2 linked regions of the Streptosporangium sp. NBC_01755 genome follow. The protein of the gene in region 1 interacts with the protein of each later gene in a pairwise test. Links are inferred from orthologs where the notes say so. Each region holds a gene or a part of one and is shown on either strand. Other genes may lie near its edges. The genes, in order: rpsL and rimP.

What was found.
Region 2: the proteins of rpsL (region 1) and rimP interact in binary tests that used the Escherichia coli proteins (3 or more experiments, as listed by UniProt). The link is inferred for Streptosporangium sp. NBC_01755 from one-to-one orthologs.

Annotation. Positions count from the first base shown.
Region 1 is NZ_CP109131.1:4,454,113-4,469,626, forward strand. Bases 1-2,832 are described here. They hold rpsL (30S ribosomal protein S12), read left to right. Parts: upstream 1-1,146; coding sequence 1,147-1,518; downstream 1,519-2,832. Other genes in these bases: OG884_RS21450 (DNA-directed RNA polymerase subunit beta'), read left to right, coding at 1-605; rpsG (30S ribosomal protein S7), read left to right, coding at 1,521-1,991; fusA (elongation factor G), read left to right, coding at 2,079-2,832. In the rest of the region: more of fusA, read left to right, coding at 2,833-4,127; tuf (elongation factor Tu), read left to right, coding at 4,433-5,626; rpsJ (30S ribosomal protein S10), read left to right, coding at 5,960-6,268; rplC (50S ribosomal protein L3), read left to right, coding at 6,283-6,936; rplD (50S ribosomal protein L4), read left to right, coding at 6,933-7,580; rplW (50S ribosomal protein L23), read left to right, coding at 7,580-7,882; rplB (50S ribosomal protein L2), read left to right, coding at 7,974-8,810; rpsS (30S ribosomal protein S19), read left to right, coding at 8,822-9,100; rplV (50S ribosomal protein L22), read left to right, coding at 9,203-9,556; rpsC (30S ribosomal protein S3), read left to right, coding at 9,556-10,413; rplP (50S ribosomal protein L16), read left to right, coding at 10,416-10,835; rpmC (50S ribosomal protein L29), read left to right, coding at 10,835-11,071; rpsQ (30S ribosomal protein S17), read left to right, coding at 11,064-11,345; rplN (50S ribosomal protein L14), read left to right, coding at 11,526-11,894; rplX (50S ribosomal protein L24), read left to right, coding at 11,903-12,199; and more genes. UniProt on the Escherichia coli protein: With S4 and S5 plays an important role in translational accuracy. Interacts with and stabilizes bases of the 16S rRNA that are involved in tRNA selection in the A site and with the mRNA backbone.
Region 2 is NZ_CP109131.1:5,433,278-5,448,771, reverse strand. The notes cover bases 1-2,812. They hold rimP (ribosome maturation factor RimP), read right to left. Parts: upstream 1,751-2,812; coding sequence 1,250-1,750; downstream 1-1,249. Other genes in these bases: OG884_RS25910 (ferritin-like domain-containing protein), read left to right, coding at 2,431-2,812; OG884_RS25915 (hypothetical protein), read left to right, coding at 1,943-2,434; nusA (transcription termination factor NusA), read right to left, coding at 230-1,237; OG884_RS25930 (YlxR family protein), read right to left, coding at 1-246. Outside these bases: more of OG884_RS25910, read left to right, coding at 2,813-2,901; tnpC (IS66 family transposase), read left to right, coding at 3,137-4,624; OG884_RS25900 (DUF4236 domain-containing protein), read left to right, coding at 4,747-4,941; OG884_RS25895 (DUF4236 domain-containing protein), read left to right, coding at 5,014-5,217; OG884_RS25890 (proline--tRNA ligase), read right to left, coding at 5,322-7,067; OG884_RS25885 (hypothetical protein), read right to left, coding at 7,145-7,777; OG884_RS25875 (FAD-dependent oxidoreductase), read left to right, coding at 8,218-9,546; OG884_RS25870 (hypothetical protein), read right to left, coding at 9,606-10,139; OG884_RS25865 (DUF6986 family protein), read left to right, coding at 10,471-11,661; OG884_RS25860 (copper homeostasis protein CutC), read right to left, coding at 11,734-12,408; OG884_RS25855 (GNAT family N-acetyltransferase), read right to left, coding at 12,452-13,057; OG884_RS25850 (GntR family transcriptional regulator), read right to left, coding at 13,456-14,202; OG884_RS25845 (hypothetical protein), read left to right, coding at 14,339-14,692; OG884_RS25840 (Zn-ribbon domain-containing OB-fold protein), read right to left, coding at 14,862-15,263.

The sequences.
Region 1 (15,514 bases):
ACCCCAACGAGGTGCTGCGCATCCTCGGCCCCCGGGCCGTGCAGCTGCACCTGGTGGCCGAGGTCCAGCAGGTCTACCGCTCGCAGGGTGTGTCGATCCACGACAAGCACATCGAGATCATCGTGCGGCAGATGCTCAAGCGCGTGAACGTGCTCGAGTCCGGTGACGCCGACATGCTGCCCGGTGAGCTCGTCGAGCGGCCGCGCTTCGAGCGGATCAACCGCGAGTGCGTGGCGGAGGGCGGCACGCCGGCCTCCGGGCGTCCGGTGCTGATGGGTATCACCAAGGCCTCGCTCGCCACCGAGTCCTGGCTGTCCGCGGCGTCCTTCCAGGAGACGACCCGAGTGCTCACCGACGCGGCGATCCACGCCAAGTCGGACTCGCTGCTCGGCCTCAAGGAGAACGTCATCATCGGAAAGCTCATCCCGGCCGGTACCGGCATGCCCCAGTACCGCAACATCCGGGTCGAGCCCACCGAGGAGGCCAAGGCCGCGATGTACACGGTCGGCGGCTACGACGGTTCCGCGGCGGACTACACCTTCGGCTCGGGCTCCGGTGAGGCCGTGCCGCTGGAGGAGTACGACTTCGGTCAGTACAACCGCTGAGTGGTCACAGGCGGCGCCCGGTCCCCGGCAGGGGATCGGGCGCCGTCGCCTTTCCAGGGCGTTCTCGTCCCGAACCGGTGGGTGTGGCCCTTTCTTGACCGGAATGTTGCGGCGAAAGCCGTACGTTAATAAGGAGAACGGCCGGAGAAGTGCTCTGCGGCGGGTAAGCTCGACATGGACCCGGAAGCGGTCGGTCGGAAACCGGTCGTGGGAGTCATGACACGAATGCGGGCACCCACAGCGGTGCCTGGCCGGTGCGGCCGTTTTGACGTGTTGCGCTGGGCTGGGTAGTCTTGCCCTTCGTGCCCATGTCTTCGTGGGCCCTCATGCGTGTGCGTCGACAGGTTCCCGATGGGGAGTCGTCAGGGGCGTCGCATGGCCTCCTCCACCGGACCGGCTTTGACCGGGAAGTGGCGCGACAAGTGCGCGACACGCCCGACCGCGTGGGTCGGAGGGGATGAAAGAACCGCAGGTCATGACACCGGCAGCACCTGCAAAATGCACGACATTCGATTAACCGGCTAGCACGAACGGAGACGCGGTGCCCACGATTCAGCAGCTGGTCCGCAAGGGCCGCCAGGACAAGGTCACCAAGACCAAGACCCCGGCGCTCAAGGCCAGCCCTCAGCGACGCGGCACCTGCATGCGCGTTTACACCACGACCCCCAAGAAGCCGAACTCCGCCCTCCGCAAGGTCGCGCGTGTCCGGCTCACCAACGGCATCGAGGTCACGGCCTACATCCCCGGTGTTGGTCACAACCTCCAGGAGCACTCCATCGTGCTCGTCCGCGGTGGTCGTGTGAAGGACCTGCCGGGTGTTCGCTACAAGATCATCCGTGGTTCGCTCGACACCCAGGGTGTCCGTAACCGCAAGCAGGCCCGTAGCCGTTACGGCGCGAAGAAGGAGAAGTAGGAATGCCTCGCAAGGGTTCTCCTGGCCGTCGTCAGCTCATGGCTGACCCGGTTCACAACTCGCCCCTGGTCACCGCGCTCATCAACAAGGTGCTCCTGGACGGCAAGCGATCCATCGCTCAGTCCATCGTGTACGGCGCCCTCGAAGGTGCCAAGGAGAAGACCGGCAACGACCCGGTCGTCACCCTGAAGCGCGCGCTGGACAACGTCAAGCCCACCCTTGAGGTCCGCAGCCGCCGTGTCGGTGGCGCGACCTACCAGGTTCCGGTCGAGGTGCGCGCCGCGCGTAGCACCACCCTGGCCCTGCGTTGGCTGGTGCAGTACTCCCGCGCCCGCCGCGAGAAGACCATGACCGAGCGCCTCATGAACGAACTGCTCGATGCCAGCAACGGCCTCGGCGCAAGCGTCAAGAAGCGTGAGGACACCCACAAGATGGCCGAGTCCAACAAGGCCTTCGCCCACTACCGCTGGTAACAGCGGCTTCGACGAGACGACGAGGACGCGAGAGAAGTGGCCACCACGACCGCTCTTGACCTGGCCAAGGTCCGCAACATCGGGATCATGGCTCACATCGACGCGGGCAAGACCACGACGACTGAGCGCATCCTGTTCTACACCGGTATCAACTACAAGATCGGTGAGGTCCACGAGGGCGCAGCCACGATGGACTGGATGGAGCAGGAGCAGGAGCGTGGTATCACCATCACCTCCGCTGCCACGACCTGCGAGTGGCTTGGCCACACGATCAACATCATCGACACGCCGGGTCACGTGGACTTCACGATCGAGGTGGAGCGCTCGCTCCGCGTCCTCGACGGTGCCGTCGCCGTGTTCGACGGCGTTGCAGGCGTCGAACCCCAGTCCGAGACGGTGTGGCGTCAGGCCGACCGTTACGAAGTGCCCAGGATCTGCTTCGTCAACAAGCTGGACCGGGTCGGCGCGGAGTTCCACCGCTGCGTCGACATGATGGTCAGCCGTCTGAACGCGACCCCCGCCGTCGTCCAGCTTCCCTGGGGCGTCGAGGCCGACTTCAAGGGCGTCATCGACCTGGTCAAGATGAAGGGCCTGTACTGGGGCACCGAGACGGCCAAGGGCGAGATGTACGAGGTCGTGGACATCCCGGAGGAGTACTCCGAGGCTGCTCGCGAGTGGCGTGACAAGCTGGTCGAGACGGTCGCCGAGAACGACGACGAGCTGATGGAGCTCTTCCTGGAGGGCGTCGAGCCCACCGAGGAGCAGCTGGTCGCGGCCATCCGCCGAGCCACGCTGGCCAGCGCCATCAACCCGGTCCTGACCGGCACCGCGTTCAAGAACAAGGGCATTCAGCCCCTGCTCGACGCGATCGTCGCCTACCTTCCCGCCCCGACCGACATCCCGGCCTTCAAGGGCCACGCGGTCGGCAAGGAAGAGGAGATCATCGAGCGTCACGCGGACGTGAAGGAGCCGTTCTCCGCGCTGGCCTTTAAGATCATGAGCGACCAGCACCTGGGCCGTCTCACCTACATCCGCATCTACTCGGGCACGCTCGAGACCGGCACCGCCGTGGTCAACTCGGTGAAGGGCCGCAAGGAGCGGATCGGCAAGATCTACCAGATGCACGCCAACAAGCGCGAGGAGCGCCCGTCGGCCGTCGCCGGTCAGATCGTCGCCGTCATGGGACTCAAGGACACCACCACCGGTGACACCCTGGCAGACCCGGCTCACCCCGTGGTGCTGGAGTCGATGAACTTCCCGGCGCCGGTCATCAGCGTCGCCATCGAGCCCAAGACCAAGGGTGACCAGGAGAAGCTGGGCACCGCGATCCAGCGTCTGGCCGAGGAGGACCCGTCCTTCCAGGTCCGTCGTGACGATGAGACCGGGCAGACGGTCATCTGGGGTATGGGCGAGCTCCACCTGGAGATCCTCGTCGACCGGATGCGCCGCGAGTTCAAGGTCGAGGCCAACATCGGCCGGCCTCAGGTGGCCTACCGGGAGACCATCCGCCGCAAGGTGGAGAAGGTCGACTACGTCCACAAGAAGCAGACCGGTGGTTCCGGCCAGTTCGCCAAGGTCATCATCGACATTGAGCCGCTGGGCGAGGGCAACGACGGTTACGAGTTCGCGAACAAGGTCTCCGGTGGCCGCATCCCGAGGGAGTACATCCCCTCGGTCGACGCGGGCGCCCAGGAGGCGGCCGAGTTCGGTGTTCTCGCCGGCTACCCCATGGTCGGGGTCAAGGTCACCCTGCAGGACGGTGCCTACCACGAGGTGGACTCGTCCGAAATGGCCTTCAAGATCGCTGGCTCGATGGCCTTCAAGGAGGCCGCGCGCAAGGCGGACGCCGTAATCCTGGAGCCGATGATGGCCGTCGAGGTCACCACGCCCGAGGACTACATGGGTGACGTCATCGGTGACCTCAACGGTCGCCGCGGGCAGATCCAGGCGATGGACGAGCGCTCCGGCGCCCGAATCGTCAAGGCGCTCGTGCCGCTCTCTGAGATGTTCGGCTACGTGGGAGACCTCCGTAGCAAGACGCAGGGACGCGCGAGCTACAGCATGCAGTTCGACTCCTACGCGGAAGTGCCCGCGCACATCGCCAAGGAGATCGTCGCGAAGGTGCGGGGCGAGTAAGTCCAGCACCCACTTTGGTTGCGGGTAGCGAGGAGATCGTCGCCCCGCCACCGGAGGGGTGCGGGGCGAGTAAGTCCAGCACCCACTTTGGTTGCGGGTAGCGAGGAGATCGTCGCCCCGCCACCGGAGGGGTGCAGGGCAGGCAAGTCCGGCATCCAACCCGGCGCCGGAGGCGAGGAGACTCGCGATCGGTTGCCGGGGGTGTGGGGCGAGAGCTTTCTCGTGGGCCGGTTCCGAGAGGGATCGGCCTCCCCAAACCCGAATATGAAGACGCAAGTCACGTCAGAATCTCTAAGGAGAGAGCAGTGGCCAAGGCCAAGTTCGAGCGGACCAAGCCGCACGTAAACATCGGCACCATTGGGCACATCGACCACGGCAAGACCACTCTGACCGCGGCGATCACCAAGGTGCTCCACGAGCGTTTCCCGAACCTCAACGAGGCGACCCCGTTCGACAAGATCGACAAGGCGCCCGAGGAGAAGGCTCGTGGTATCACGATCTCCATCGCGCACGTCGAGTACCAGACGGAGAAGCGCCACTACGCCCACGTGGACTGCCCCGGTCACGCCGACTACGTGAAGAACATGATCACCGGTGCGGCTCAGATGGACGGTGCGATCCTCGTGGTCGCCGCCACCGACGGTCCGATGCCGCAGACGAAGGAGCACGTCCTCCTGGCCCGCCAGGTCGGCGTCCCCTACATCGTCGTGGCCCTCAACAAGTCCGACATGGTGGACGACGAGGAGATCCTGGAGCTCGTCGAGCTCGAGGTCCGCGAGCTTCTCTCGGCCCAGGAGTTCCCCGGCGACGACCTGCCGGTCGTCCGCGTCTCGGCGCTGAAGGCGCTTGAGGGCGACGCCAAGTGGGGCGACTCGATCATCGAGCTCATGGCCGCGGTGGACGAGAACGTCCCCGAGCCGGTCCGTGAGACCGACAAGCCGTTCCTGATGCCGGTCGAGGACGTCTTCTCGATCACCGGTCGCGGCACGGTCGTCACCGGTCGTATCGAGCGCGGCATCGTCAAGGTCAGCGAGACCGTCGACATCATCGGCATCAAGGAGACCAAGACCACCACCACGGTCACCGGTGTCGAGATGTTCCGCAAGCTCCTCGACGAGGGCCAGGCGGGTGACAACGTCGGTCTGCTCCTGCGCGGCATCAAGCGCGAGGACGTCGAGCGCGGCCAGTGCATCATCAAGCCGGGCACGACCACCCCGCACACCGAGTTCGAGGCCCAGGTCTACATCCTGAGCAAGGACGAGGGCGGCCGCCACACGCCGTTCTTCAACAACTACCGCCCGCAGTTCTACTTCCGTACGACTGACGTGACCGGCGTGGTGAACCTCCCCGAGGGCACCGAGATGGTCATGCCGGGCGACAACACCGAGATGAACGTCGCGCTCATCCAGCCCATCGCGATGGAGGACGGTCTCAAGTTCGCCATCCGTGAGGGTGGCCGCACCGTCGGTGCGGGTCGAGTGACCAAGATCATCAAGTAGCACGATCGTGGAGTGGCGGTCGGCCCTCAACGCAGGGCCGGCCGCTTCCCCACGAGGGGGCCGCGCCGCAGGGCGCGAACCCTGGCAGGGACCCCACGAACCGTGATCTCGCAGTTGGTTCGGCCGAACGATGACCGAAGTAACTGCCAGATCACGGAAGAAAGCGCGGACTTACAGCGTCTGCTACGTGGGGCATGTGCGGAGAACGTCGCCCCAGGGCGAAGTGGGCTCCGCACAACGTGGAGGGGACGTCCAAGGCGACCCCGGCCATGACACAGCGGCAACAGCCGCACGTAACTTTTTCAGACGACAGTGAAGGACACCGAGGCCATTATGGCGGGACAGAAGATCCGCATTCGGCTCAAGGCCTATGACCACGAGGTCATCGACGTCTCGGCCAAGAAGATCGTCGAGACGGTGACAAGGACTGGCGCCAAGGTCGCGGGCCCGGTGCCGCTGCCGACCGAGAAGAACGTGTACTGCGTCATCCGCTCGCCGCACAAGTACAAGGACAGCCGCGAGCACTTTGAGATGCGCACGCACAAGCGGCTGATTGACATCATCGATCCGACGCCGAAGACGGTCGACTCGCTCATGCGACTCGACCTTCCCGCCGGCGTTGACATCTCGATCAAGCTCTGAGGGAACGCACTGACATGGCTAAGCAGATCAAGGGCGTCCTGGGCAAGAAGCTCGGCATGACCCAGGTCTTCGACGCGGACAACCGGATGGTCCCGGTGACCGTCGTCGAGGCTGGTCCGTGCGTCGTGACCCGCGTCCGCACCGCTGAGAAGGACGGCTACACCGCCGTCCAGCTGGGCTTCGGGCAGGTCGACCCGCGGAAGGTCAACAAGCCGCTCGGCGACTACCTGCGCAAGCACGACATCACCCCGCGCCGTTACTTCGCGGAGATCCGCACTGACGACGTGAGCGAGTACACCCTGGGCCAGGAGCTCTCGGCCGACACCTTCGAGGCCGGCCAGTACGTCGATGTGACGGGCAAGAGCAAGGGCAAGGGGTACGCGGGTGTCATGAAGCGTCACGGCTTCAAGGGCCTGGGTGCCTCGCACGGTACGCAGCGCAAGCACCGCTCGCCGGGTTCCATCGGTGGCTGCGCCACCCCGGGCCGCGTTTTCAAGGGCGTGCGCATGGCCGGCCGGATGGGCAACGTCCGCACGACCGTCCAGAGCCTCAAGGTTCACGCCGTGGACGCCGAGAAGGGCCTCATCCTGATCAAGGGTGCGATCCCCGGCGCCAACGGCAGCCTGGTTCTGGTCCGCACCGCCGCCAAGAAGGGGGCTGCCAAGTGAGCACCATTGACGTCCTCGACGTGAGCGGCGACAAGGCCGGGACCGTCGACCTGCCGGAGGACATCTTCGGCACGAAGGTCAACATTCCGCTGATCCACCAGGTCGTCGTGGCCCAGCTCGCCGCTCGCCGGCAGGGCACCCACAAGGCCAAGACCCGTGGTGAGGTCAGTGGCGGCGGCAAGAAGCCGTACCGCCAGAAGGGCACCGGCCGCGCCCGTCAGGGCTCGACCCGCGCTCCGCAGTTCACCGGCGGTGGCACCGTCCACGGCCCGGTTCCGCGGGACTACTCGCAGAAGACTCCCAAGAAGATGAAGGCCGCCGCCCTGCGCGGGGCCCTGTCCGACAGGGCGACCGGCGGCCGCGTTCACGTGGTCAGCGGTCTGGTCACGGGGGAGACCCCGAAGACCAAGGCGGCTCTTGAGTCGCTTCGCAGGATCACCAAGGCCCGTAGCGTCCTGGTCGTCGTCGACGAGGGTGACGAGCTCAGCTGGCTGAGCCTGCGCAACGCTCCCGAGGTCCACCTGCTGGACGCCGGGCAGCTCAACACCTACGACGTGCTCTGCCACGACGACGTCGTTTTCACTCAGGCGGCGTACGACCAGGTCGTCGCGCGTCTGAGCAAGAGCGGGAAGGAAGACGCCTGATGGAGAAGATCGCCGACCCGCGCGACATCATCATCAAGCCGGTTGTCTCCGAGAAGAGCTACGGCCTGATCGACGAGCACAACAAGTACACGTTCCTGGTGCGGAAGACGGCCAACAAGACGCAGGTCAAGATCGCTGTTGAGAAGATCTTCGGCGTCAAGGTGGCCAGCGTCAACACCATCAACCGCCAGGGCAAGCGTAAGCGGACCAGGTTCGGCTACGGCCAGCGTCCGGCTACCAAGCGGGCGATCGTCAGCCTGGTCGAAGGCGACCGGATTGACATCTTCGGCCAGATCGGCTGACGCGCTCGCTCAGTAAGTACAGGGAGAAAGCCCCTCACCGCCAGGTGAGGGGCGTTCGACCGGATTAACCGACGAAGGATGAACGAAAAAGATGGGCATCCGTAAACTCAAGCCGACGACCCCGGGTCGCCGCGGCGCCAGCGTCTCGGACTTTGCCGAGATCACGCGCAGCACGCCCGAGAAGTCGCTGCTTGCACCCCTGCACAGCAAGGGTGGCCGTAACGTCCACGGCCGTGTCACCACCCGTCACCAGGGCGGTGGCCACAAGCGCGCCTACCGGATCATCGATTTCCGGCGTCACGACAAGGACGGGATCCCGGCCAAGGTCGCTCACATCGAGTACGACCCGAACCGCACCTCCCGTATCGCGCTGCTGCACTACGCCGACGGGGAGAAGCGCTACATCCTCTGCCCGACCGGCCTCAAGCAGGGCGACAAGATCGAGAACGGCCCCACGGCCGACATCAAGCCGGGCAACTGCCTCCCGCTGCGCAACATCCCGACCGGTACCTTCATCCACGCGGTGGAGCTCCGTCCGGGCGGTGGCGCCAAGCTGGGCCGGTCCGCCGGCGCGCAGATTCAGCTCCTCGCCAAGGAGGGCCAGTACGCCACGCTGCGTATGCCCTCCGGTGAGATGCGCCAGGTCGACGTTCGCTGCCGGGCCTCCATCGGCCAGGTCGGCAACGCCGAGCAGGCCAACATCAACTGGGGTAAGGCCGGACGTATGCGGTGGAAGGGCAAGCGCCCCACCGTCCGCGGTGTCGCGATGAACCCGGTCGACCACCCGCACGGTGGTGGTGAGGGTAAGACCTCCGGCGGTCGTCACCCCGTCAACCCCAAGGGCAAGCCCGAGGGGCGTACTCGTGCGGCGAACAAGGCCAGCGACCGGCTGATCATCCGCCGTCGTACCAAGCGGAAGAAGCGGTAGGAGCAGCCAAAATGCCACGTAGCCTTAAGAAGGGTCCCTTCGTGGACGATCACCTTCAGAAGAAGGTGGATGTCCAGAACGAGAAGGGCACCAAAAACGTCATCAAGACGTGGTCGCGGCGCTCCATGATCGTGCCCGACATGCTCGGTCACACGATCGCCGTTCACGACGGCCGTAAGCACGTCCCGGTGTTCGTCACCGAGTCGATGATCGGTCACAAGCTGGGCGAGTTCGCGCCGACGCGGACCTTCCGCAGCCACGTCAAGGAAGACCGCCGCAGCCGGCGATAAGCGCCTTAGGGAGAGGACGTCGAACAGGGAACGGTCGGAGACGATCGTCAGCTGGCACGACGGACTCGCCCGATACGAAGCAGAAGGTAAGAGGAGTAAGCGATGGAAGCCAGGGCTCAGGCGCGGTTCGCGCGCCACACGCCCATGAAGGCCCGCCGCGTGGTGGACCTCATTCGCGGGCTGCCCGCTTCGGAGGCGCAGGCCGTGCTGCAGTTCGCTCCCCAGTCGGCGAGCGAGACCGTGTACAAGGTGCTGTCGAGCGCCATTGCCAACGCGGAGCACAATTTCAAGCTCGACCGTGACACGCTCTTCGTGAGCCGTGCCTGGGTCGACGAGGGCCCGACGCTGAAGCGGTTTCGTCCCCGTGCTCAGGGTCGCGCCTATCGGATCAACAAGCGGACCAGCCACATCACCGTGATCGTGGAGTCCCGCGAGCCGAAGGGGAGGACCCGCTAGTGGGTCAGAAGGTTAACCCGCACGGGTTCCGCCTCGGCATCACGACCGACTTCAAGAGCCGGTGGTATGCCGACAAGCTCTACAAGTCGTACGTTGCCGAGGATGTGGCGATCCGCCGCATGCTCAAGAAGGGCATGGAGCGGGCCGGCATCTCCAAGGTGGAGATCGAGCGGACCACCGACCGGGTTCAGGTCGACATTCACACCGCCCGTCCGGGCATCGTCATCGGCCGCCGCGGCGCCGAGGCGGACCGGATCCGCGGTGACCTCGAGAAGCTGACCAAGAAGCAGGTCCAGCTGAACATCCTCGAGGTCAAGAACCCTGAGATCGACGCTCAGCTCGTCGCTCAGGGTGTGGCCGAGCAGCTGTCCAGCCGTGTCTCGTTCCGCCGTGCCATGCGCAAGGCGATGCAGTCGGCGATGAAGAGCGGTGCCAAGGGCATCCGGGTGCAGTGCTCCGGCCGTCTTGGCGGCGCTGAGATGTCCCGTTCGGAGTTCTACCGCGAGGGCCGCGTGCCCCTGCACACCCTCCGTGCGGACATCGACTACGGCCTGTACGAGGCCCGTACCACCTTCGGCCGCATCGGCGTGAAGGTGTGGATCTACAAGGGTGAGGCTCCGACCAGCCGCGCCGAGCGCGAGGCGGCTGCCGCCGGTGCTCGTGCGGGCCAGCGTCGTGACCGCGACGACCGTCGCGGCCCCGGTGCCGGTGGCGGCGACCGTCCCCGTCGTGGTGCCGGTGGCGCCCGTCGTGGTGCCGGTGCCGGCCGTGGCGACCGCGCCCCCAGGACCGAGGCGGCCTCCCAGGCTGCCCCCGAGACCGGCCCGGCTGCGCAGCCGGGTGCTGAAGGGAGCTGACCATGCTGATCCCGCGCAGGGTCAAGCACCGTAAGCAGCACCGGCCCGACCGCCACGGCGCCGCCAAGGGCGGCACCAGGGTCGTGTTCGGCGAGTTCGGCATCCAGGCGATTGAGCACTCCTACGTGACCAACCGCCAGATCGAGTCGGCTCGTATCGCGATGACCCGTCACATCAAGCGTGGCGGAAAGGTCTGGATCAACATCTATCCGGACCGTCCCCTCACCAAGAAGCCCGCCGAGACCCGTATGGGTTCCGGTAAGGGTTCGCCGGAGTGGTGGATCGCCAACGTCAAGCCCGGCCGCATCATGTTCGAGCTGTCGGGTGTCGCCGAGCCGGTGGCTCGCGAAGCCCTGCGGCGTGCGATGCACAAGCTGCCGATGAAGTGCCGGTTCGTCAAGCGTGAAGTGGGTGAGGCGTGATGGCTAAGGGCCTGACCGCCGGTGAGCTGCGGGTGGAAGACCAGGACACCCTGGTCACGAAGCTGAAGGAAGCCAAGGAGGAGCTGTTCAACCTCCGCTTCCAGGCTGCGACCGGCCAGTTGGAGAGCCACGGGCGGCTACGTGCCGTTCGCCGCGAGATCGCCCGTATCTACACGGTGATGCGCGAGCGGGAGCTCGGAATCGTCACGGTAGAGAAGGAGTCGATTGATGGCTGAGGCCACGGAAACCACGACCGAGACGCGGAACTACCGCAAGACCCGTGAGGGTCTGGTCGTCAGCGACAAGATGGACAAGACTGTCGTGGTCGCTGTCGAGGACCGCGTCAAGCACCCCCTGTACGGCAAGGTCATCCGCAGGACGACCAAGTACAAGGCGCACGACGAGGCCAACACCTGTGGTGTCGGCGACCGCGTCCTCCTGATGGAGACCCGGCCGCTCTCCGCCAGCAAGCGCTGGCGGGTCATCGAGATCCTCGAGAAGGCCAAGTAGTTAACGCGCCTCGTGGGGGGTGACACCGTCACCCCCCACGAAGGCGTCCAAGGGGGCGAAGCGATCTTCGCTCCGCCTGCGCCGGCGGTCCCGCAAGGACTGTCGCCGGAGGACAAAGACCCAGCAGGTTCCGCAAGGCTCACCCACGGGTGAGAACCAGCGAGACAAACAGGAGTACAAGTGATCCAGCAGGAGTCGCGGCTCAAGGTCGCCGACAACACCGGTGCGAAGGAAGTCCTTTGCATCCGTGTGCTCGGTGGCTCGGGCCGGCGCTACGCGGGAATCGGCGACATCATCGTCGCCACGGTCAAGGACGCCATCCCGGGCGGCACCGTGAAGAAGGGCGATGTGGTCAAGGCCGTCATCGTCCGCACTGTCAAGGAGCGCCGCCGGCCCGACGGCTCCTACATCCGCTTCGACGAGAACGCCGCCGTCATCATCAAGGACAGCGGCGACCCCCGGGGCACTCGCATCTTCGGTCCCGTTGGTCGTGAGCTGCGTGACAAGAAGTTCATGCGGATCATCTCGCTCGCGCCGGAGGTGTTGTAATGCCGAAGCTGCATGTGAAAAAGGGTGACCTCGTACTGGTCATCGCCGGTAAGGACAAGGGTGCCAAGGGCCGGGTGATCGCCGCCCACCCGCGCGACGAGCGCGTGGTGGTCGAGGGCGTCAACATGGTCAAGAAGCACTCCAAGGAGACCAACCAGGGTCCGCGTGGCGCCAAGACCGGCGGCGTGCAGACCATGGAGGCTCCCATCCACGTGAGCAACGTCAAGAAGCTCAAGGATGACGACAAGCCCGCCAAGAAGGAGTCGGCCAAGGCTGCTTCCGAGGAGACGGGTGAGGACAACTGATGACCGCGAACACTGAAGAGCGGACCCTCCCGCGCCTCAAGCAGCGCTACCGCGAAGAGATCATCGCGAAGCTGAACGAGCAGTTCGGGTTCGAGAACATCATGCTGGTGCCCACCATCACCAAGATCAAGGTGAACATGGGCGTCGGCGAGGCCGCGCGTGACTCGAAGCTCATCGAAGGCGCCGTCCGCGACCTCACGGTGATCACCGGCCAGAAGCCGGCGGTCGTCCGCGCCCGCAAGTCCATCGCCCAGTTCAAGCTGCGCGAGGGCATGCCGATCGGCGCGCACGTCACGCTCCGTGGCGACCGCATGTGGGAGTTCCTCGACCGGCTGCTCTCGCTGGCGCTGCCCCGCATCCGTGACTTCCGCGGCCTGTCGCCCAAGCAGTTCGACGGCAACGGGAACTACACCTTCGGTCTCACCGAGCAGGTCATGTTCCACGAGATCGACCAGGACAAGGTCGACCGCCAGCGTGGTATGGACATCACGGTCGTGACCACCGCTAAGACCGACGACCAGGGCCGGGCGCTGCTGAAGCACCTCGGCTTCCCGTTCAAGGAGGCCTGATCATGGCGAAGACGTCGCTCAAGGTCAAGGCTGCTCGCAAGGCCAAGTTCGAGGTCCGGGCGTACACTCGGTGCTCGCGCTGTGGTCGTCCCCGCGCCGTCTACCGGAAGTTCGGCCTGTGCCGCATCTGCTTCCGCGAGATGGCGCACCGGGGCGAGCTGCCCGGCATCACCAAGTCGAGCTGGTAGCCGTCCGCGCGGCCCCGTGATCATCGCGGGTCCGCGCGTGGCACCGGCCACACATAGAAGTTCGTATTCACCGGGCGCCGACTACAGGCGCCCATGACCGCACCGAAGGTCCCCAGTGGAAACCGTGGTGAGGAAGGCCACCGGCCATGACGATGACCGACCCGATCGCAGACATGTTGACGCGTCTGCGAAACGCGAACTCGGCGTACCACGACAGCGTGGCGATGCCGTACTCGAAGATCAAGGCGCACATCGCCGAGATCCTCCAGCAGGAGGGTTACATCCAGGCCTGGACCGTCGAAGACGCCAAGGTCGGAAAGAACCTCGTGGTGGAGCTGAAGTTCGGGCCGAGCCGTGAGCGGTCGCTCGCGGGCCTGCGACGGGTTTCCAAGCCCGGCCTGCGGGTCTATGCAAAGAAGGACAACCTGCCCCGAGTCCTGGGCGGACTGGGCGTCGCGATCATTTCGACGTCCGGCGGTCTCATGACGGACAAGCAGGCCGGCAAGCGTGGAGTGGGCGGGGAAGTCCTCGCCTTCGTTTGGTAGAGGGGAGAACGAACAGCATGTCAAGAATCGGACGGCTGCCCATCCCCGTACCGAACGGAGTGGACGTCGCCATCGACGGCCGGGACGTCACGGTCAAGGGCCCCAAGGGCACGCTTTCGCTTACGGTCGCGGAACCCATCGCGATCGCCAAGGGTGATGACGGAACTCTCTCCGTCAGCCGCCCCAACGACGAGAACAAGGTCCGTGCGCTGCACGGTCTGTCCCGCACCCTGGTCGCCAACATGGTGACCGGTGTGACCCAGGGGTACTCGAAGTCCCTGGAGATCGTGGGCGTCGGTTACCGCGTGCAGGCCAAGAGCCCGACTCAGCTTGAGTTCGCTCTCGGCTTCAGCCACCCGGTGATCGTCGACGCCCCCGAGGGTGTCACCTTCCGCGTCGAGAAGCCGACGCTGTTCCATGTGGACGGCATCGACAAGCAGAAGGTCGGCGAGATCGCCGCGAACATCCGCAAGCTGCGCAAGCCCGACCCGTACAAGGGCAAGGGCGTGCGCTACCAGGGTGAAGTTATCCGCCGCAAGGTCGGAAAGGCTGGTAAGTAGGCATGGCTGGCAAGACTGCGTTCGGCAAGCACACGGCCGCCCGCGCCGTCTCGCGGGCCCGCCGCCACGGCCGAGTCCGCAAGAAGGTGGTCGGCACGGCCATGCGTCCGCGCCTGGTCGTCAACCGCTCCACGAGGCACCTCTTCGTGCAGATCGTCGACGACGCCCAGGGCCACACGCTGGTGAGCGCCTCCACCATGGACGCCTCCCTGCGCTCGGCCGAGGGCGCCAAGACCGACAAGGCCAAGCAGGTCGGCGAGCTTCTCGCTCAGCGGGCCAAGGCAGCCGGGATCACCGCGGTCGTGTTCGACCGGGGTGGCAACCGCTACGCGGGCCGCATCGCGGCTCTCGCGGACAGCGCCCGCGAAGGTGGACTGGAGTTCTGATGACTCCTTTCACCAGAGCGCAACCGATGGCCCGTCTTACGAATGAGAAGAGGAACCACTAATGGCTGGAGCTCCGCGTCGCGGTGGCGCCGCCGGTGGCGAGCGGCGTGACGGTCGTCGTGACGACCGCCGCGGTGGCAACGCTGACAAGGGCGTCTCGTACATCGAGCGCGTTGTGAAGATCAACCGAGTGGCCAAGGTCGTGAAGGGTGGTCGTCGCTTCAGCTTCACCGCCCTCGTCATCGTCGGTGACGGCAACGGCATGGTCGGTGTCGGCTACGGCAAGGCCAAGGAAGTGCCCGCGGCGATCGCCAAGGGTGTCGAAGAGGCCAAGAAGCACTTCTTCAAGGTGCCCCGTATCCAGGGCACCATCCCGCACATCGTGCAGGGCGAAGAGGCCGCCGGCGTCGTCTTCCTGCGTCCGGCGTCGCCCGGTACCGGTGTCATCGCCGGTGGTCCGGTGCGCGCCGTGCTGGAGTGCGCGGGCATCCACGACGTGCTGTCCAAGTCGCTCGGCTCGGACAACCCGATCAACATCGTGCACGCCACCGTGGCCGCTCTGAAGGGCCTCAGCCGCCCCGAGGAGATCGCGGCCCGCCGTGGCCTGCCGCTCGAGGACGTCGCCCCCAAGGCGATGCTCAAGGCTCGCGCCGAGGGTCTCGCGGAGGCCGCGGCGGCGAAGGCGGTGAGCTAGCCCATGGCACGCCTGAAGATTACCCAGGTCCGCTCGAAGATCGGTGGCAAGCAGAAGCAGCGTGACTCGCTGCGCTCGCTCGGTCTTAAGCGAATCGGCGACGTCGTCGTCAAGGAGGACCGCCCGGAGATCCGCGGCATGGTCTCCGTGGTGACGCACCTCGTCACCGTGGAAGAGGTCGACTAGACATGGCAGAGAACACTCCGCTCCGCATCCACCACCTGCGTCCGGCCCCCGGCGCCAACAAGTCGAAGGTCCGCAAGGGCCGCGGCGAGGCGTCCAAGGGCAAGACCGCGGGTCGTGGCACCAAGGGCACGAGGGCCAGGAACAAGGTTCCGCTCGGCTTCGAGGGTGGTCAGGTTCCGCTGCAGCG
Region 2 (15,494 bases), 990 kb from region 1 along the record:
GAGCGGAACCGCGACGCGAAACGCGCGCGGAAACGCTCGGCGACGCTCTGCGAGTTCGAGACAGCTCAGGGTGGGATGCAGTGAAGCACCACGCCCCTGGAGCCGTCTTCGCAGGTCAGGGAGTATAACGCCCTCGACCACCACCAGGCGGAGCAGCTCGGAGGAAACCGTGCGAACCCGGCACCCCACACATGTTCTCAGTGGGACAGCCTGGCCACCATATTCCAGCTTACCGTGTGGGCGCATCTGCGGAACCTGCCGCGTCCCCCGGCTGGGTGTCGGGACGGATGTCGATGCGCCAGCCGGTGAGGCGATTGGCCAGTCGGGCGTTCTGCCCCTCCTTGCCGATGGCGAGGGAGAGCTGGTAGTCCGGCACGGTCACCCGCGCGGCACGGCCGTCGAAGTCGATCACCTCTACGTGAGAAACGCGGGCCGGCGACAGGGCATTCCCCACGAACTCCGCGGGATCCTCCGACCAGTCGATGATGTCGATCTTCTCACCGTGCAACTCGGTCATCACGTTGCGCACGCGCGAGCCCATCGGCCCGATGCAGGCGCCCTTGGCGTTCACCCCCGGGCGCCGCGAGCGGACCGCGAGCTTGGTGCGGTGACCGGCCTCGCGGGCGATGGCGGCGATCTCGACCGTGCCGTCGGCGATCTCCGGCACCTCCAGGGCGAAGAGCTTCTTCACCAGGCCTGGGTGGGTGCGCGACAGGGTCACCGAGGGGCCCTTGTGCCCCTTCTTGACCTGGACCACGTAACAGCGGATCCGTTCGCCGTGGACGTACTCCTCACCCGGGACCTGCTCGCTGTGCGGCAGCACCGCCTCGATCTTGCCCAGGTCGACCAGGACCACCCTCGGGTCCTTGCCCTGCTGGATGACGCCCGCCACCAGCTCGCCCTCGCGGCTGGCGAACTCGCCAAAGTTGATCTCGTCCTCCGCGTCACGGAGCTGCTGCAGGATGACCTGCTTGGCGGTGGTCGCGGCGATGCGGCTGAAGTTGCCCGGGGTGTCGTCGAACTCCCTGAGCACCTCCCCGCTCTCGTCGTCGAGTTCGGCGGCGAAGATGGTCACGTGCCCGGACTTGCGGTCGAGCTCGGCGCGCGCCTTGGCCGCCGCGCCCTCGCTCCGGAAATATGCGATCAGCAGCGCGTCCTCGATCGCCTTGACGACCAGGTCGAAGGAGATGTCCTTCTCCCGCTCCAGGCTGCGCAGGACGCTCATGTCGATGTCCACGAGGCTTCCCCCTTAGCCCTCGTCGCCGTCTTCGCCGTCGTCTTCGGCGTCGTCGAGCCGGCGGAATTCCACCTGAACCCGTCCTCGGGTCAGGTCCTCATAGTCGATGCGGCGCGGCGCGCCGTCGACGTCCAGCTCCACGCCGGTCTCGTCGGTGGCGACGATCCGGCCCTCCACGGCGGTGCCGTCCCGCAGGTCGGCCTTGACCAGCCTCCGCACCGCGCGGCGCCAGTGGCGCGGCTCGGTGAGCGGACGGTCGACTCCCGGAGAGGAGACCTCCAGCACGTACGGGGTGGTTCCCATCGCGTCGTCGGCGTCCAGCGTCGCCGAGACCGCGAGGCTGACCTCCGCGACGTCGTCGAGGCTCACGCCGCCGTCACGGTCGACGACGACACGCAACAGCCGCCGCTTGCCCGCGGGGGTGACCGTGACGTCCTCCAAGTCGAGCCCCTCGGCTCCGACGACAGGTTCCAGAAGCTTGATCAGGCGGTCGCGGGATGTGGCGCTGCCCATGCCGACCTCCCATTGTCACGATCTCAGCCGGGCGGACCTCGCCCATGCGATTAACCAGCCTATCCACACCAGGGCGTGGAAACAGCGCCACTCGGTGTGGCGGAGCCGCCCGAGAAGCGAGGTGAGTGCCATTATTCCAAGCCCGTACGATGCTAGGAGCGTCAGCTGTCGACACAGAACCGGAGGTCGTCCGTGCGTTCCGTCTCCCGGCGCGCCCTGCTGCGGGGCGGCGCTCTAGGGGCGGCGGCCGTGACCGTCGCGGGATGCGCCGCCGAGAAACGGGTGCCTCCGGTGGCCGAGCGTCCCGATCCCGAGACCGTGCTCCTGCGGGAGCTGATCGCCGGCAAGGAGCGGGCAGTGGCCCTGTACGCCTCGGCCGCCTCGGCCAGGCTCGCGCCCTTCAGGCAGCGGCACGAGGCCCATCTGGCCGAGCTTCGCCGCCGCCTCCCGCCCGGCGCCGTCTCCGGCTCCGCGACGCCCACGCCCTCGCCCTCACCCACGCCATCCGGCGGCGCGTCCGCGGGCGGCAAGGCGTCGGTACGGGCCCTTCGCGATCTGGAGCGCAGGGCGGCGGCGCTCCGTACCCGCCAGGTCGAGGGGGCCTCGCCCCCGCTGGCCCAGCTGATCGCGTCCATCGGCGCCTGCGAGGCCGCGCACGCCCTGGCCCTGTCGAGATCACTGTGAGGGCCGGCCAGGGGCTCGGCGCGGCGCTGGCGGCCGAGCACGCCGCCGTGTACGCGTACGGGGTCATCGGGGCCAGGAGCACGGGCAGGTTGCGCACCGAGATGACGGCGGCCTACAACGCCCACCGCGCCCGCCGTGACCGGCTCCGCGCCACGATCATCACCATGGGCGGCACCCCGGCCGAGCCGACCGCGGCCTACGAGCTCCCGGTCACGCCGTCCACGGCGGCGCAGGCGGTGGAGCTGGCCGTGCTGGTCGAGCGGAGGGTGACCGGCGCCTATCTGGAACTGGCGGCCTCCGCCGACACGGCGCTGCGCAAGATGGCCGCGCTGGCCATGCAGGAGTGCGTCACCCGCTCCTACGACCTGCGCCCGGAGATCGACACCTTCCCCGGCATGCCGCCCGCGCCCGCCGCCTCCCCCAGCACCTCACCCACCGTCTCCCCCACGGCGACCGCCACCGAGTGACTTTCACGGCCAGGGCTGGTCAACGCGGGGCTTCAAAGCGCGTTACCGCGCCTCAAGCCCCCTCCTTCAGGAGGGGGTCGTTGACCGATGGCCGCTTTCCCGGAGTAAGGATTTCCCGGAGTGACGGGCTGGTCGGCGCGGTATCGACGCCCGACGACGGTGACTGTTCAGGTGCCCTTTCCTCGTGAGGTTGGGCGTGGCATGGGCATGATCGGACTCATGGGATGATCTTCGGGTGATTCCGGCTGAGGGCGAGCGTCCGTCATACGGCGAGCTTGCCGCTTTGGTCGTGACGCTGACCGCCCGGCTGGATGTGCTGGAAGCGCGGGTCGTCGAGTTGGAGGCGGAAAACGCCCAGCTCAAAGCGGAGAACGCGGAGTTGCGGGCTGAGAATGCCGAGCTGCGGCGGCAGGTAGGGCGAAACTCGCGTAATTCCTCGCAACCTCCGTCGGCCGATGGCCTGGCCAAGCCACCGCCCAAGTCGATGCGGGGTAGGAGCGGACGTCGCCCCGGTAAGCAGCCCGGCACGTCGGGGACGGCGTTGATGCAGGTGGACTGCCCGACATGGACGGTGCCGCACCTTCCATCTGCGTGTGGCGGGTGTGGCGGGGACCTGACCGATGCAACCCCGGCGGGCGTTGCGGTGATTCGGCAGGTTTTCGACATCCCCGAGGTCAAGGCCGAGGTCACCGCGCATAAGTTGCACGCCCTGGCCTGTGGCGGTTGCGGGACGGTGACCCGTGCTGCGGCTCCGGCGTTCGCCACGGCCCCGGCGGTATACGGGCCACGGGTGAGCGCGCTGGCCGCCTACCTGTCCGCCCAGCACCACATCCCGGTTGGGCGGGTCGCCGAAGTCCTCGCCGATCTGGCCGGGATCGAGGTGTCGACCGGGTGGATCAGCGACACGGTCACGAAGGTGGCCCAGGTCCTGGCGCCGGTCAACGCACGGATCCGTGACGCGATCGCCGCTGCGAGCGTCGCGCACTTCGATGAGAGCGTCACCCGCGTGGGCGGCAGGAACCACTGGCTGCACGTGGCCGCCACACCTGCGCTGACCGCCTACCACATCGACGCCCACGGGCGCGGCACCGAGTCGATCACCGCGTTCGGGATCCTTCCCCGCTTCACCGGCGTGGCCGTCCACGACGCCTACCGCTCCTACCAGGCATTCGAGGGCTGCACGCACGCCTTGTGCAATGCGCACATCGTCCGGGAGGCCGCCGGGATCGGCGAGTACGACCTTCGCGCGCGGGCCGATGGCTGGGCTGAGGCGCTGGTGCTGTTACTCGGTGACGGATACCGGTGGGTGGCCGCCTGGCGAGACAAAGGGCATGACCGCCTGCCGGACTTCAAGCTGAAGGACCTGTCCCAGCGCTTCGACGACCTGGTGGAACGAGCGTTGACCGCGCATTCCCCACGCGGAACGGGCAAGCAGAGCCCTGCACGTAACCTGGCGCTACGCCTGCGAACCCGAAAGAGTGAGGTGCTGCGGTTCGCCACCGACTTCACTGTGGCGTACTCCAACAACGTCGCGGAGCAGGCCATCCGTATGATCAAGACGAAGACCAAGGTCAGCGGTGGTTTTCGCACGCTCAAGGGCGCCCAGACTTTCCTGGCCATCCGCGGCTACATCTCCACCGTCCGAAAGAACGGTCTCCGCGCCGCTCACGCGCTGCACGACGCGCTGCTCGGCAATCCCTGGATGCCCGCACTCACGCGATGACCTGAATAGTCACCGACGACGGTCTCCGCGTTCATGAGATGAGATTCAAAACCGCTTTCGAGCATGTTTGTACGGTGCCTGCCGGGTAGCTGAATCTCCGTGAAACCGCCTAAGGAGGAGCAATGGGCTGGGGATATCGGAAATCCATGAAGTTCGGTCCGTTCCGTCTTAACCTCTCGCGGAGTGGAGTGGGTCACAGCTGGGGAAACCGCGCCTTCAGGGTCACCAGGACGGCAGATGGGCGCCGCACGCTGAGCGTCAACCTGCCCGGCGGTTTCCACTGGCGCAAGACGCTCGGCAGCGGTGCGCGTCGCTGACGGCGTTTCCCGGGAACCGTTCGCGAACGCCGGTCGTTCTTCTGACACGGCACGAGGCTCGGGGAGAGAACAATGGGCTGGGGATACAGAAAGTCAATCAAAATCGGTCCCTTCCGGATCGACCTGTCTCCACGAGGGGTCGGCCACAGCTTCGGCAATCGCAGATTCCACGTCGCGAGAACTCCCGACGGCCGCAAACACGTGACCATCAACCTGCCCGGCGGATTCCACGTGAGCAGGACGATCGGCCGGAGTTCCCGTTACCGCCGCTACTGAGACGGGGCCACAGACGGGAAGGAGCGGCCCACCCGCCGCGGGTGGGCCGCTCCTTCACATGCGTGGTGGCGCGGGACGAGATCGTCGCCTCCCGGCCCGCGGGTTCACTCCTGGCAGGCCGCCACGACGCGGTCTGCCGCCTCGGCGAGCGGGATCTCCTCCTTGGCGCCGGTGGCTCGGTCGCGCAGCTCCACGACGCCCTGGGTGAGGCCTCGGCCGACGATCAGGATCGTCGGCATGCCGAGCAGCTCGGCGTCCTTGAACTTCACCCCCGGCGAGACACCGGGGCGGTCGTCCACCAGGACGCGCAGGCCGCGGCCCGCCAGCTCCTCGGCGATCCGGAGGGCGGCCTCGATCTGACCGTCCTTGCCGGTGCCCACGATGTGGACGTCGGCAGGGGCGATCTCGCGGGGCCAGAGAAGACCGAGCTCGTCGTGCCGCTGCTCGGCCAGCACCGCCACGGCACGGGAGACGCCGATGCCGTAGGAGCCCATGGTGATGCGGACCGGCTTGCCGTCGGGGCCGAGGGCGTCGAGCTTCGCGGCGTCGGCGTACTTGCGGCCGAGCTGGAAGATGTGGCCGATCTCGATACCGCGGTCGATGGAGAGGCCGGAGCCGCAGACCGGGCAGGCGTCGCCCGCGCGGACCTCGGCGGCCTCGATGGTGCCGTCGGCGACGAAGTCACGGCCCGCGACGACGTCCGCGGCGTGCTTGCCCGGCTCGTTGGCGCCGGTCACCCAGGCGCTGCCGTCGACCACGCGGGGGTCGACGAGGTAGCGGATGCCGAGATCCTTGAGGACCTGCGGGCCGATGTAGCCGCGGACCAGGCCGGGGTGTCTGGCGAAGTCCTCGGCCTCGAAGATGGCGGGCTCGCCGGGGGCCAGGGAGGCCTCCAGCCGCTTGAAGTCGACCTCGCGGTCTCCGGGCACGCCGACGACCAGGGTCTCGGTCTTGCCCGAGCCGGGGACGGTCACCTTCACCACGATGTTCTTGAGCGTCCGGGCGGCGGTGATGCCGAGGCCGTGGTGCTCGTTGACGTGGTTGACCAGCGACTCGATGGTCGGGGTGCCGGGGGTGTCGAGCACCCGCATGGCGGGACGCTCGCCGGCGCCCTCGGCGGCCGGGGCGGGGGTGACGACGGCCTCCGCGTTGGCCGCGTAGCCGCAGGCGTGGCAGGCCACGAAGGTGTCCTCGCCGGTGGCCGCGGGGGCGAGGAACTCCTCGGAGGCCGACCCGCCCATCGCACCTGACGTGGCGAAACAGATCTTGTAGGAGATGCCGAGCCTGTCGAAGGTCTTGATGTAGGTCTCGCGGTGGCGCTCGTAGGAGTGCTTGAGACCCTCGTCGTCGAGGTCGAAGGAGTAGGAGTCCTTCATGACGAACTCGCGCCCGCGCAGGATGCCGGCCCGAGGCCGGGCCTCGTCGCGATATTTCGTCTGGATCTGGTAGAGGGTCACCGGATAGTCCTTGTAGGAGGAGTACTCCCCCTTGACCATGTCGGTGAACATCTCCTCGTGGGTGGGACCGAGCAGGTAGTCGGCCCCCTTGCGGTCCTTGAGGCGGAAGAGCGTGTCCCCGTACTCGGTCCAGCGGCCGGTCGCCTCGTAGTACTCACGGGGCAGGAGAGCGGGGAAGAGCACCTCCTGGCCGCCCATGCGGTTCATCTCCTCGCGCACGACGCGCGTGACGTTCTCCAGGACCGTCTTGCCGAGTGGCAGCCAGGAGTAGACGCCGGGGGCGACGCGGCGGACGTAACCGGCGCGGACGAGCAGCTTGTGGCTCGGCACTTCCGCGTCTGCCGGGTCGTCCCTCAGCGTTCGAAGAAACAGCGACGACATGCGCAGCAGCACGGCTACTCCTAGCTAGTGGGGATCGATGCTCTACAGGCTATCGAGTCCGGCAAGCCGATTGTCTGCCGTCGACCGCTTCAGAGCCCGGTGAGGAAGACGAAGTGGAAGGCCCCGAAGGCCAGCGCGACCAGTGTGGAGCAGATCCGGTCACACCTGCGGGCCAGTGCGATCAGCATCCCCGCCGCGAGCGCGGCCACGACCACCGTTCCCCACGGCCAGAAGCCGGGAACGTACTCGGGGCCGCCGGGCACCATCTTGTCGATGCCTTCGAACAGGGACAGCCCGGCCGCCCCTCCGGCCGCGAGACCTCCCCAGCGGTCGGGGCGCTTGGCCAGGTAGGAGAAGACCCCGATCGCCACGAGGTTGACGAGCGTGAGGTTCATCGTGGCGACGTCGTCACCGAGCCTGGTGAACGAGTCCTCCGGCTCGAAGAGGGTGGCGGCCAGCACCGAGAGCAGCGGCCCGAACGCGGCGAGCATGCTGGAGAGCACCGCCCAGCCGAAACCGGCCGCGGTCCGCCCCACGACGACGACGAGGAGGATGTACGCGCACGAGTTGTAGATGGCGTAAGGCAGGTCGGGCCCGTAGGCCAGCAGCGCTCCGACGCCACCCAACAGCATCCCCACGAAGAGCGAGAGGACCATGTGCCGGAGAATGGCGCGATCCCGCCGGTCCCCCGCGACGAAGTCAAGCGTGTAGTTGCGTTCCACCGAAGCCACCGATCCCCCGATCACATGTACTCGTGGCCACCGGCAGTATATCTGACCTGTGCTAACGTCCAGGGCAAGGTAAATTTCACAAGACAAGCGATCGCTTGGTTATAGTGTTGCCGTGAGTCCTTTCCCGAGCGTTTCCCCAAGCCTTTCCGAGGAGCGTGTGGGGCTCCGTGACGCCGTCCGCTCCTTCCTCTCCCGGCACCCGGACGCCCCCTGGGGCCGGTTCGCCGCCGAGCTGGGCGTGGCCGGCCTGGCGGTCGGCGAGGAGTACGGCGGCGCGGGCTGCGGCATGGTCGAGGCGGCCGTCGTGTGCGAGGAGGTCGGCCGCGTCCTGTCGCCCCACCCCTATCTGCAGACCGCGGTACCGGCCGTGGAGGCGATCACTAAGGACCTTCAGACTGGCCCGGCGGGCACCGGTACTACAGAATCGCGTTATGACAGCCAGTGCCCTGGGAGGCGATATGTCGCTGCGAGTCGCGATCGTGGGGTCGGGGCCGGCCGGGATCTACACGGCCGAGGCCCTGAGGAAACAGGCCACCGTGCCCCTGCGGGTGGACGTGCTGGAGCGGCTGCCGACCCCGTACGGGCTGGTGCGCTACGGGGTGGCCCCCGACCACACCTCGATCAAGTCGATAGCGGGCTACCTGCGCGGCGTGCTGGAACTTCCTGACGTGCGGTTCCTCGGCGGTGTCGAGTTCGGCAAGGATGTCGGCGTCACCGATCTGCTCGACTGCTACGACGCCGTGGTCTACTGCACCGGCGCGATGGTGGACCGGCGGATGGGCATACCCGGCGAGGACCTGCCGGGCAGCGTGGCCGCCACCGACTTCGTCAACTGGTATTGCGGCCACCCCGACGTGCCGGGCGACCGCTTCGTCCTCGACAGCCCCGAGGTCGCGGTGATCGGCGTGGGGAACGTTGCGGTCGACGTGGTGCGCATCCTGGCCAAGACCGCCGACGAGCTGCGCGCCACCGACGTGCCACAGGAGGCGCTCGACCGGCTGGCCGCCAGCGAGGTGAAGGCCATCCACATGGTCGGCCGCCGGGGACCCGAGCACGCCAAGTTCACCCTGAAGGAGCTCAGGGAGCTGGGCGAGCTGACCAACGCGGACGTGCGGGTGCGGCCCGAGGAGAGCGTCGCGGACGTCTCGGCGGCGTCCCGGCAGATCAGGGGCAACGTCGAGGTCCTGCAGAGCTGGGCGGCCCGCGGCCTGACGGGCCGTCCCCGGCGGCTGGACGTGCGGTTCTGGATGCGCCCGGTGGAGATCCTCGGCGAGGGGCGGGTGGAGGCGCTCAAGCTGGAGCGAACCCGGCTGGTGGAGGGCCGGGTGGTCGGCACCGGCGAGTTCGAGACCCTCCCGGTCGGCATGGTGCTGCGCTCGGTCGGCTACCAGAGCGTGCCGCTGCCCGGCGTTCCCTTCTCCGAGGCCACCATGACCGTGCCGAACGAGGCGGGCCGGGTCCGCGACCGCGAGTACGTGGCGGGCTGGCTCAAGCGTGGTCCCAGCGGTGTGATCGGCACCAACAAGTCCGACGCCGCCGAGACGGTCCACACCCTTCTCGCCGATCTCGCCGGCCACGAACCGGTACGCCGCACGGACCCGGACGACCTCCTCGCCTCCCGGGGCGTCTCACCGATCACCTACGAGCACTGGCTGTCCATCGAGGCCGCCGAGGCGGCACTGGCCAGGTCCCTCGACCGGGGCGAGCGGGTGAAACTCCTCGGACTCGCCGCCATGCTCACCGCCTGCGGCCGTCAATGACGCGGCCGCGGCCACGCCCGGAGAACCGGGGCGTGGCCGCGGCCAGGGCGCTGTTCGCGCTATTCGCCGTTCCCGCTCTCGGTGCCGCCCTGCTCGCCACCCGGACCGTCGGGGCCCTGCCCCTCCGCCGGGCCCTGCGGGTCGACGCCGCCGTCACCGCCGTCACCGCCACTACCGCCGTTACCGCCGCCGTTCTGCGGCGCGCAGGAGATCGTGAAGTTCGCCTTCTTGGAGACGACCTTGCGCGGGCTCAGCACCTGAAGCGCCTGCCAGCCCTTCAGGTTGCCGCGGAAGGTGGCGCGATCCTTCAGGATCTTCGTCCCGTTCACCTTGACGGTCTTCACCGCGCTCTTGGAGCCGTCGCCCCTGAGCCAGCGGTAGGCCACCACGGTGGGCCCGCTTACCTTGATCTTCGCCGTGAAGCCGACGGTCACCGGGCACTTGCCGGCGTGCTTGGCCGGGCTCGCCTTCACCGACACGGCCACCTTGGGCTTCGCGGGCGCGGACGCCGCGGCGGCCGGAGACGCCTGCGTCATCAGCAGTACGGCCAGCAGGGACCCGGCCAGCGCGGAGAGCCCCTTGAGTCTGTTCATGTCATCCCATCGACGAGTGATCGAACTGCGGTGGCAAAGTTTAGCCATGGTGACTTGTGCTCCGGTTGGGACCGGCTGAGTCCGCTGGTCAGCATGGGGCGGCGGTGACGGCGATGACGGCGATGACGGTAGTGACGGCGGTGATCAGCGGCGATCGGTGGCGATCGGCGATCATCTGCGGTGATCGGCGGCGAGGAGCTGGGGCTAAGGTGCGTTCAAAACGGCGCGTCCGGTTCGAACCGGCACGTCCATACCGGCACGTCCATACCGGCACGTCCATACCGGCACGTCCCCGGCGTCCATACCGGCACGTCCTCAAAGGAGCATCAGCATGCGCGTCACGCTCGCCGACCCGTCCGCACTGATCCCGGGCTTCGAGCGGACTCATCGCGAGCAGTCCGCGCTGTACCCGTACGGGCCGGTCGGGTGGCAGCCGGTGCACACGGTCTACGTCCCCGCGGACCGGTTCGACGCCGGGACGGTGCGGGCGTGGGGTGACGCCGCGCTGGAGCTGATGCGGCGGCACCTGCCGGAGGGCGACCTGGCCGCGATCCTCGGCGTGGACGGGGACGTCGCCGGAGCCGTCCACGGCAGGGTGCTCGCCAAACTCGGTGAGGAGCCCGTCGAGGACCTGCGCGTCGACTTCGAGGACGGGTACGGGCCGCGTCCCGAGGAGGAGGACGGCCACACCCGCGGCGCCGCCGAGGCGCTCGCGGCCATGCACATGGCTGGAACACTCCCTCGCCGCTGGGGGCTACGGGTGAAGTCGTTCGCCGACGGTGACCCGGTCCGCTCCCTCAGGACGCTGGACGGCTTCCTCACCGGCGTGGTCGAGCGGGTCGGGCACCTGCCCGAGGGATTCGTGGTCACCTTCCCGAAGGTGCTGATGAGGGCCTATCTCCACCAGTTCGCCGACTGCCTGCGAGCGCTGGAGGACGGGCTGGGCCTTCGTGAGGGCACGCTCCGGTTCGAGATCCAGGTGGAGGCGCCGCAGACGGTGCGCTTCCTCGACTCCGGCCTGGTCGCCTCCCTGCGGGGCAGGCTGGCCGCGGCGCACTTCGGCGTCTTCGACTACACGGCGAGCTGCGCCCTGCCCCCGCACGAGCAGCGGCTGGACCATCCCGCCTGTGACCACGCCCGGCACGTCATGCAGACGGTCTTCGCCGGGACCGGCGTGGAACTTTCGGACGGCTCGCTGGCGGCCTCTCCCGCCTCGGATGACCGGCGGGCCGTGCAGGAGCTGTGGCGGCGCCACGCGGAGCTGGTCGGGCACTCCCTGGGCCACGGCTTCTACCAGGGCTGGGACATGCACCCGTCACACCTGGTCAGCCGGTACGCGACGGTCTATGCCTTCCACCTGTCCCGCTACCGGGAGTACGCCCATCGGGTGCGTGCCTGGCGGGAGCGGCGCGAGGCGGGCGAGGGCGTGATGGACGAGCCCGCCACGATCAAGACCATGACCGCCGCCCTGCGCCGTGCCGACCTGGCCCTGGACCCCACCCCGGCTCCGTCGACGCCCTGACCTCGATCGCCGGTCCGCCCGGCCGGCGGTGACGCCTGATCGGGGCGACCCGGCAGCGGCTCCCTGCGCGCCTCAGTCGACCAGGGCGCGCCACTCGCGGACCCTGCGGGTGTCGACCGGGTCCGACCAGGACGCCCGCACGGCGCTGCCGACATGGAAGGCCCGCACGCCGTACTCCATCAGTGCCCCGACATGGCCCGGCCTCAGCCCGCCCCCGGCCATGATCAGCGGGCCGTCGCCGGCCTCGCACCGGGCCTTGAGCAGCGGCAGCCCGTCCGCCACGCCACCGGGCGCGCCAGAGGTGAGCACGGTGGCGAGGTTGGGCAGCAGCCGGACGGCACGCCAGCTCGCCTGGATGTCGGCCGCATGGTCCACCGCCCGGTGGAAGGTCCAGGGCAGCGGCGCGACCGCGTGGATGAGTACCTCGGTGGCGGCCAGGTCGACCACCCCCGCCCGATCGAGGAACCCGAACACGAACCCGGCCGCGCCCGCGTCGGTGAGTGCCCTGGCCTGGCGGCTCAGGGCCTTCAGCGACTCGGGCGTGGCCAGGAACGAGGCCTCGCCGCGCAGCATCACCATCTGCGGCAGCGCGCACTCCTTGGAGATCGCCGCGACCGTCTCCGGCGCCGGGGTGAGCCCGCCTACGGCCATATCGGCGACGACCTCCAGGCGATCGGCGCCACCGGCTTCGGCCGCGACGGCATCACGCACGTCAAGCGTGATCACCTCAAGCAAGGATCCGGTCATGAATGGAGGCTATCGGATGGGTTTGCCCTGAGATCGCCGTGGTTCAGACATGCTCGGGGACGGATGACCCTCGCCGGTCCGAGAAGGGCAGCGCGAGACCTGATCCGTGGGCGCGCAGGCCACCCGGCCGCTGGAACAGGGCGCCGGAGGCGCGATGCGACAGGTCGACCGTGCGGAGGTGCGCGAAACGCTGCCCCCGATAGTAGTCCTGAAGTCTTGAGTTGTCCTTGGAGCAGTCAAGCCTGAGCCATCTTCTCCCCAGGGCCAGGACCCGCAGGCCCGCCCAGTCCAGCAGCACCTCTCCCAGCCCCCGGCCGACGTGGGCGCGCGCCACGGCCAGTTTGTGGACGTAGAGCGCCGAACCGGGCTCGTCCTGCGGAGCCCAGAACTCGGGGTCGGCGTGAGTGTCCAGGGCGAGGGTGGCGGCGAGCCCGTTCTCCCCGTCCAGCAGGTACATGACGCCCTCGCCGATCAGCGGGGTGATGCGCTCGGCGGGAAAGCCGGCGGCGGGCCACTGCCGCACGCCGCGGCGGTTCAGCCACCCGGCGGTCTCGGCGAGGAGCGCGAGCACCTCGTCCAGATCACCGTCCGTGGCCCTGCGCAGCGTGAACGGGCGCGCGGTGGTGGGACTGGCGGTGTTCGAGTGCATGGTTCATCCCTTCGTTGCGTTCGGTACGCGAGTTAACACGGAGCGTGACCGCACGATGGCGCACGGCACCCGTGTCGGGCTAGGCGGATGCCTAGGGGCTTGGGGCGAGCGGCGAGGAGACGCCGGCTGGTGCGACAGGCACAAGAGGCGCAGCAGGCGCAAGAGGCGCAAGAAGCATGAGAAGCGCAGGCGGGAGAGGCGCAGGCGGGAGGGCGACGAGCGGGGGGACCTCGGGCGAGACTGCCGGGACCGGGGAAGACACGGACCGGAGGGCGCCGAACGGGAGGAGCACGGGCGGGTGGGGAAGGCGGGACCCGGCCGCCCGGCGGACGCGGCCCGGTGGTCGCCCGCGACGCGAGCGGGGCGGAGGCCGGCCCGTCAGGGCGGTTACGGAGATGTCAACGGCTTTCCAGCTCGTACCTGATCAGGTGCTTGTCCGCGGGCAGTACCGACACCGCCACGCGCACGGGGGTGTCCTCCTCGTCGTAACCGACCCGGATGTAGACGACGACCGGCGTGCCGAGCTGGAGCTGGAGCCGCTCGGTCTCCGCGCTGTTGGGCATCCGCGCCCAGATGTCGTCCACCATCCGCACCTGCCGGTGGCCGAGCTCCTCGAGAACCTTGTTGGCCCCGCGCCTGATGTCGCCGGGGCGGGTGATCTCGGAGTCGGCGACCAGGGCCAGCGGAAAGTAGGAGTCGTTGGTGTTGTAGGGCTGGCCGTCCACGAAGCGCAGCCTGCGGCGGACCACGGCGAGCTCGTCGTCCGAGAGCTCCAGCCTGCTGGCGATCTCCTCGGCCGGTTGCACGATCGAGACCTCGATCTCCTGGCTCGGCGCGCGCCCCTCCTGCGAGACCGCCCAGGCGAAGGCCTCCAGGGTCTCCTCACGCCGCGGCTGCAGCTCGCGCTGGGGGTGCATGAGCAGCGGGCGGCGCTCCCGCACGACGGTGCCCCTGCGGGGGGTGCGGGTGACCAGGCCCTCGTTCACAAGCTCGCCGAGAGCGAGCCGCACGGTGTTCCGGCTCACCTGGTGCACGATCATGAGCTCCGCCTCGGTCGGCAGCTGATCCCCTGGTCCGAGCGCACCGGAGTAGATGGTCCTCCTCAGATCGGAGGCCACCAGTTGATACAGCGTTGACCGCGCCATTAAGTCCCCTTTGTGCCAACAAAACTAGACGATCTGGTTCTAGTGGGGAACAGCCCCTTGACCCGACCTCCCGAGACCCGCATTATCCAATCGTTGGTACAAATCCATCGAAAGGTCAGCGAGGGGGTGGAGGCCGGTGCTGTCGGTCCGTGCGGATACGCCGCATCTGCCCTGGTGCGACCCCAGCGAGGCAACACGTTTACTGCGCTACGCGTTGCACCGCCAGGGATTCACCCACACCTACCAGAGCAACGGGCGCGGGATGTCCGTGCTCTCGGTGCTGACCGATCTAACCGTCTGGTGCAAGAACGGGCTTTTTGTCTGGAACGAGGATGGCGTTCAGTCCTCGCATCCGGCCGAAGACCCGGTCGGGGCGGCACGCCTCATCTCGCGGCACTACCGGCGGCCCATGCCTGACGACGATCTCGCGGTGGAGGAGGCGGGCCACCGGGTCCGCGCCTTCGCCGACACAGACTCCGCGCGCGACTAGCCGGCGGAGGACCCCACCCCTCGCCGGGGTCCTCCGCCATCGCGCCGGAGCGGAACGCGTCCTGGCGGGTCCCCCACGCCCGCCAGGGCGCGCTCCCCATCTCCGGAGCGCGGCCCGGCGGGACGGGACCCGCCGGGCCGCTACCGTGGCGCGACCATGACGGCGATCCTCAGCCGAGCGGGCACCAGTCGATCGGCGAGAGCTCCTCGTCCACCACCCTGGGGCACGCCCGGACGGCCAGACCCGCGACCGGCGGCTCCGCACCGCGCCAGTTGCCGTACATGACGCACACCGGCGCCTCGTCCAGCCGCACCATCACCACCGTGTACGGCTCGCTCACCCCGGCCAGGAAGGGCTGGTGGCTGACGATCCAGCTCTCGACGCGACCGGCGGGGGCGATGGGCTCCCAGTGCCACTCGCGGGTCCTGCAGCGGTGACAGTAGGCGCGGGCGGGGAAGCGCGGCGTGGCGCAGGAGTCGCATCTCTGGAGCACGAACTCCCCTCCGGCGGTCCGCTTCCACCACTCCGCCGAGTCACGATAGACCGGCGCCGGACCGAGGGCGGCGGGCACGGGCCGAGCTGAGTGGGGTCAAGCCGCTCGCGGTGCCCTGCGACGTCACCTCCGAGGCCGAGGTGCGCGCCATGTTCGACGCGGTGACCGAGGCGCACGGGCGGGTGGACGTGGTGGTCAACAACGCGGGCCTGGGCGGTACGGCGCGACTGGTGGAGATGACCGACGAGTAGTGGGACGCCGTCCTGGGAGTGCCCCTCACCGGCACGATGCGCTGTACCAGGGCCGCCC